Regions from separate parts of the Gilliamella sp. Fer1-1 genome, predicted to be linked through region 2. Evidence: riboswitches for the same ligand, from Rfam matches in the RefSeq annotation. Region 2 holds a riboswitch; the other holds the start of a gene.

Region 1 (3,429 bases), on a different contig from region 2:
TTAGTTCAATACCCTGGCTCATTGCAATTTGCTTCTTTTTATGATAACCGAGTGTGTCTAGTGGCGGTAACGGCTTATTATGGCGGTGCTTTAGTTGGCAGTGAATTATCCGAGCTCAAAGAACATTTACCTCATGTTGAAGCGCGAGTGGTTGCTATTTATCGTAAAAACCGCTTTATTCGTCCGCTTGGCTCAACCTTGGTTGAAGCGGGAGATATGGTGTATTTTATTACGCCACCAGTTAATATCAAAGCTGTAACCAGTGAACTACAACGATTAGAAAAACCTTATAAGCGAATCATTATTAGTGGTGGTGGTAGTGTTGCTGTTGCTTTAGCAAAGCGTTTGGAAAATGATTACCAAGTCAAGTTAATTGAACGCAATGCTGAGCGAGCCGAACTCATTGCCGAGCAACTGGTTAATACCACAGTGTTGCATGGTGAGTCATCCGATCAAGAATTACTTTCACAAGAGCAAGTCGAGCTTACCGATCTTTTTATTGCAGTCACTGGTGACGATGAATCCAATATCATGTCATCTATGCTTGCCAAAAGAATGGGCGCAAAAAAAGTGATCGTACTAATTCAACGCCAAGCCTACCTTGAATTGATTAATGATAGTGTGATTGATATCGCAATATCGCCACAACATGCCACCATTTCAGAACTATTAAGTCATGTAAGACAAACTGGTATGGTTAAAGTCGTTTCGCTAAGGCAAGGCGAATCTGAAATTGTCGAAGTGGTTGCTAAAGGCAATAATGATACATCAAGACTGGTGGGTAAAAATATTAATGGCTTAAAACTACCTTCAGGCGCAACAATTGGAGCTGTTGTTCGTGGTGAAGATGTAATTATTATTAATACTGATTTGATGATAGAAGATAATGATCATCTAATCATCTTTTTGCCAGATAGAAAGGCAATAACAGATATTGAAAAGTTATTACAATAGCTTGTTAAAAACTGATAGTCAGTTCATAATGAATGAGTAAATTTTGACTCGGGGTGTTTTTTGTTTTGACAAAAAACTGAGATTTTACCCGTTGAACCTGATCTGGATCATGCCAGCGTAGGGAAGTCTAAGCCGTCTTAGCTTTAATTTGGCAAATTCTTCCCAATATTTTAGTTCTAAAATAACAGGGAATAAATATGTTAGACAATAAGCCATTTCAATTAGTACAAGCAACGCCTTTTATCCATCATGTAAAACAACAAAACCCATTAGTGCATTGTATTACAAATGATGTCGTGCAAAATTTTACCGCAAATGTGTTACTCGCTATTGGCGTATCACCAGCAATGATTATTGCCAAGCAAGAGGTGGAATCATTTGTCGCCATTGCGGATAGTTTATTGATTAATATTGGCACCATTAACAGTAGCACAGCCAAAAGTATGTTATTAGCAACAACCCAAGCTTTGCAAACACAAACTCCATGGGTACTTGATCCTGTCGCTGTGGGGGGGGCGCTTGATTATCGAACTCAAATTGTATGTCAATTACTATCATTAAAGCCAACAGTCATACGCGGTAATGCATCAGAAATATTAGTACTAAATGGTGAAAATGGATCATCGAAAGGACCTGATGGTCAAAACTCAACGACATCTGCTGTACATGCAGCCAAAGCACTTGCACAAAAATATCAAACGATTGTTGCAATGACGGGGGATATTGATTATATCACTAACGGCAACATCTTATATAGCATTACTGGTGGGGATATTGCTTTAACAAAAGTAACAGGAACAGGCTGTGCACTATCTGCTATGGTAGCTGCTTTTATTGCCAATTCACCAGATCCTTTATCAGCTACCGCCTCAGCTTGTTTTATGATGAAAAAAGCAGGTCAACGTGCCAATAAACAGCAAGGATTAGGTACCTTTGCGGTATCATTACTAGATCAACTATCTCTATTTAATTCATTACATCAATAAGGGACAAGATGAAAAAGCAATTAGATTTAACGCTTTATTTGATCCTTGATCCATTATTATGTGGTGGTATTAGTGGCATGGTAAATACCACAAAAATTGCTGTTTCCAATGGGGCAACTGCAGTACAGTTAAGATCTGAACATAAGTTTAGCGGTAAAGATTGGTATTATGCCGCATTAGCATTGAAAGAAGCGCTGAATGAAACGCCCGTACCACTGTTTATTAATGATCATGTCGATATTGCTTTAGCCGTTGATGCCGATGGTGTACATATTGGACAAAGTGATCTTCCTGTTGATGTTACTCGTCAATTAATTGGCAGAGATAAATGGTTAGGATTTTCGATCGCTAATCGACGGCAACTTGATAGCGTTCCATGGCATAAGGTTGATTATATTGGTATTGGTCCTATCTTTCCAACCGCAACGAAAAAAGATGCAGGAGTAGCACTGGGAACCGAACAATTAATTGAACTAATAGAACTAAAGCAATGTCCTGCTGTAGCTATTGGCGGTATTGATGAAAATAATGTGACTAACGTTATTCAAACAGGTATCGACGGCGTTGCTGTGGTTTCAGCTATTTGTGGTAAACAAGATATTGAGCAAGCGACGTTATCGCTCATTACTCAAATCAAGAAGGCTAAATAGGGTATACATTATGACAACAATTGCATTAACCATTGCTGGGTCAGATCCCAGCGGTGGCGCAGGAATTCAAGCCGATTTAAAAACTTTTTCGGCACTTGGGGCTTATGGCATGTCAGTTATCACTGCATTAACGGCACAAAGCACACGAGGGGTTGATGCGGTATTAGCTATTACCCCTGAATTTGTTGCAGCTCAATTCAATACGCTATATCAAGATATTCAGATTAATAGTGTAAAAATGGGAATGCTAATGAATAAAGAGATAGTTATAGCTGTTCACCACCTTCTTAGCATAAATTCTATTCCTGCTATCGTCTTAGATACTGTAATGATAGCTAAAGGAGGACATCCCTTGCTCAAATCTGATGCCATAACTGCTATTCGTGAGTTATTATTACCCTTAGCAACCATTGTTACTCCTAATATTCTTGAAGCAGCAGCACTACTTGATTGTGGTGAGGCCAAAAACGAAGATGATATGCAAAAGCAAGGGGATGAATTACTCAAATTGGGTTGCAAAGCGGTTTTAATGAAAGGCGGGCATTTGTTAGGTAGTCAAAGCCCTGATTATTTGATAACCCAAGATAATGTAATAAGAATAACTTCTCCACGAATTCAAACTAAAAATACTCACGGAACAGGTTGCACACTATCTGCAGCAATTACCGCATTATTACCCAAATATAATTTAGTAGAAGCCGTAATGCAGGCTAAAAATTATTTGCAAGGAGCCATTAGCCATGCTGATAATTTAAATATTGGTAACGGAATTGGCCCAACACACCATTTTTACCGTTGGTGGTGATAGCACAATAAATAGTCTAAAAGGGATTTAAGTT
Region 2 (3,429 bases):
CAATTAATAATGAAAACATAACTGCCTGTTGAAAAGACGCAGTTAAAAATGACCATTGAAAAAAATATCCCCCTTCAATGAGTAGGGTCATAATCGGTAGCAAAATAAATAACCCACCAATAACAATAATAATCATACATAAAAAGGCTAAATGATTTGAAACAGGCAAACGGTAACTTTGCCTAACATAGCATGTATTAGGTTTTTGATGGTGGTTATTGTTATGAGTAAATTTTTGCATCAAACAAATAAAACAAACACAACAAATAAACTGTAAACAAGCTAAAAGCACAGCTTGAGCTAAATCTAAATCACGAATAGATTGATAAATGGCGACTTCAAATGTTGTATATTTTGGTCCGCCTCCTAGCGCTAATACGATCGCAAAGCTAGAAAAACACAGCATAAAAATAAGCGCAGCCATCGGGAACAGCTGCCGACGCAGTAATGGCCACTCAATCAATTTAAAGTAAGTAAAACTTGAAAAGTTTAATTGTGCAGCTAGCTGTTTGTGTTCAACTGGTGCACTATTTAACGTTCGATAGAATAGACAGCAAGCATACGGAAAATTTAAAAATACATGTGCAAGTAAAATGCCTGTTAACCCATAAATCGATGTCATAAATGGCACACCAAAATAACCGAAAACAGCCGCTAATAAGCCCTGTTTACCATAAACCGACAACAGCCCAGTGACGACAACAAGTGTCGGTAAAATAAAGGTAATTGGCATAATGCGCAATAATAATCTTTTACCTAAAAAATCAATCATCGACAAAGCTTTAGCCATGATAATTGCCAATAATACAGATAATAAAGTCGATAATGTTGCTTGAAATAAAGTTATCCAAATAACATGTAATAAATACTCATCAAAATAGACGACTAAATTATTAAATTTAATCGCAGTCAAACAAAGCGCAAAGAGTGCTGCGCCTAATATCATTAAGATCAGGCTAGCAGCGCTAATTCCTGGGAGTAATATTCTTAACTTCAACATTAGGTAAAATAAAACTACTTGCTAATGGCAGATTGCCATTCTCGTACCCACGTTTTTTGATTATGTTCAACTTGCTTTGCATCAAACTCAAGCGCTTTATTTATAGGTTTAACTTGCTTAAAAGCTTCGGGTAACGATGTATTAATAATAGGGTACATGGTATTTTTCTCAGCAAATTGACGTTGCACATTGGGGGTCAATAAATATTGCAAAAAAGCCCGTGCTAATTCGGGTTGCTGACTATATTTAGTAATACCAGCAACTTCAACTTGACGATAATGCCCTTCATCAAAAATAGCCGCAGCATAACGATGATCATTATCATTCATAATATGAGCAACAGGTGAAGTGCTATAGCTAAGCACAAAATCAGCTTCACCCTTTAAAAATAGCCCATAAGCTTCACTCCAGCCCTTAGTTACTGTCACGGTGTTTTTAGCTATTTTTTGCCATGCTGATGAGGCATCATCACCATAAATATTCTTTATCCAAAATAATAAACCTAACCCCGGAGTGCTAGTTCTAGGATCTTGATAGATAATCTTCCAGTTAGCTTTATTATCAACTAATTCATGCATAGAGCGTGGTGGATTGCTGATTTTTTGTTGATTATAAATAAAAGCAAAATAGCCAAAATCATAAGGCACAAAATCATCATCCCACCAGTTGGTATTTAAATTATCGGGTTTATTGATTTGGTGAGGAATAACAATATTGGCTTGTTTAGCCTGTTCTAAAAGATTATTGTCTAATCCCAAAACAACATCGGCATTGGTCTTATCGCCCTCAAGACGCATTCGATTTAAAATCGACACGCCATCGCCTAATGTAACAATCTCAACTTCACAGCCACACTGCGCTTCAAATCCCTTTTCAATTGCCCGCCCTGGTCCCCACTCAGAAATAAAAGAGTTGTAACTATACACAATCAAGGTGGGTTTTATATTGGTAGCATTTGCAATATTTGCCATAAAAAGTGCAGATAATACCAAAGATAATAACAATTTTTTACAAAACATTTTGCCTCCAAAATAGCAAATAAAAGACAAAAGGTTTGAGTAGGTATAATAACTCAAATCCCTCCGCTGGCATGATCCAGTTCAGGTTCGACGGGTTATGCTAATTTAACGATCTAACATTCTCAGCCCTCAGGCACCCCGTTGAGAACATTAATTAGTGTAGTGTTTAGGATTATGTTTGTAAACAACCAAACAAATAAAGCATTATGAACAAAACAACAAGAAATTAAAACAACCATTGATTTTATTGTTTTTTTTATGATTTTGCTTTAAAACAAAAAAGACACTTACTACGCTGAATGCTCGAAAACGAATCGATATCAATTTTTCATCAGCTTATCCATAACAAAATTAAGCTTTTGATGTCTGAAATTCTCATACCGCCGTATTTTTCCCGCCATTGATAAAAAGTTGAATTACCCATGCCCTATTTACAGCGCCGTACTTTAACAGAAATATCAGCCTCAGACTCTTTTAAAATAGATACAATTTTGTAAATATCCCCCTAAAATAGTACAAATCATAAGAGAACATATTATATGTCAAAAAATTTAGTGCAGAGTTTAAACAATAGCCAGTGGTTTGATATTGCTTTATCCACTTATCTAATGCGGATTTAGTGATGTCATATTCAGTAATAATATTTGTTTATTTTTTAGCATGTTGATATAGAATCACCATTTGTTTTTTTAATTGGTAAGTAAAACTGCGTTTTTTCTTCTTGAAATGCGATTTACCATGGGTGATTTCTTTTGTTTTTTGTTTATCGTAACAATTGTAACTACCCCCTAAAATAGTACAGCAAAAAAGTAGAAAATTCTCTATGATAAAAGTAAAAGAGGATTCAATTATGAAAAAAATGACTGAACATCAAATCGTAGCTATTTTAAAAGAAGCTGAAGCGGGTATTCCCGTTAAAGAGCTGTGCCGTAAATAGGGCATGGGTAATTCAACTTTTTATAAATGGCGGGAAAAATATGGCGGTATGGAAACTTCAGACATCAAACGTCTAAAAGAACTCGAAGCGGAAAACCGCAAGCTTAAGCAGATGTTTGCCGAACTGAGCTTAAAATCCCAGCTTCAGGAAGAAATCATAAAAAAGCTTTAGTGCCAACTGGGGCACGTAAAATGTGGGCACAGCAACTACAACAAAATCATTTGGTTACTATTGCTATGAGTTGTGCCATTGTTGGTTTAAGTCGTTGTGCTTACTATTATCAACCTAAGTTACAGGATGATTCGGTGATTGTTTCGGTGCTGAATGCTATTACAGATAGGCATTTACGCTGGGGCTTTCCTAAATGTTTTAATCGTATCAGAAAGCTCGGCTATCAATGGAATCATAAACGGGTATATCGGGTGTATTGTGAATTAAAGCTTAATCTCAGGGTAAAGCGTAAAAAACGCATT

What was found. A riboswitch is a leader RNA that binds a small molecule or an ion and turns the genes downstream of it on or off. The one in region 2 is predicted to bind thiamine pyrophosphate.
Region 1: linked by a shared signal. The riboswitch ahead of thiM (hydroxyethylthiazole kinase) and the one ahead of thiB (thiamine ABC transporter substrate binding subunit) in region 2 are both predicted to bind thiamine pyrophosphate.

Annotation. Positions count from the first base shown of each region.
Region 1 is NZ_LZGX01000104.1:1,034-4,462, reverse strand. It holds gene trkA (Trk system potassium transporter TrkA) at 1-954, shown strand, start outside; TPP riboswitch at 994-1,095, shown strand; gene thiM (hydroxyethylthiazole kinase) at 1,152-1,940, shown strand; gene thiE (thiamine phosphate synthase) at 1,949-2,590, shown strand; gene thiD (bifunctional hydroxymethylpyrimidine kinase/phosphomethylpyrimidine kinase) at 2,601-3,395, shown strand.
Region 2 is NZ_LZGX01000037.1:35,621-39,049, forward strand. It holds gene thiP (thiamine/thiamine pyrophosphate ABC transporter permease) at 1-1,000, opposite strand, end outside; gene thiB (thiamine ABC transporter substrate binding subunit) at 1,015-2,019, opposite strand; TPP riboswitch at 2,060-2,170, opposite strand; partial or broken gene A9G28_RS05415 (IS3 family transposase) at 2,870-3,429, shown strand, end outside.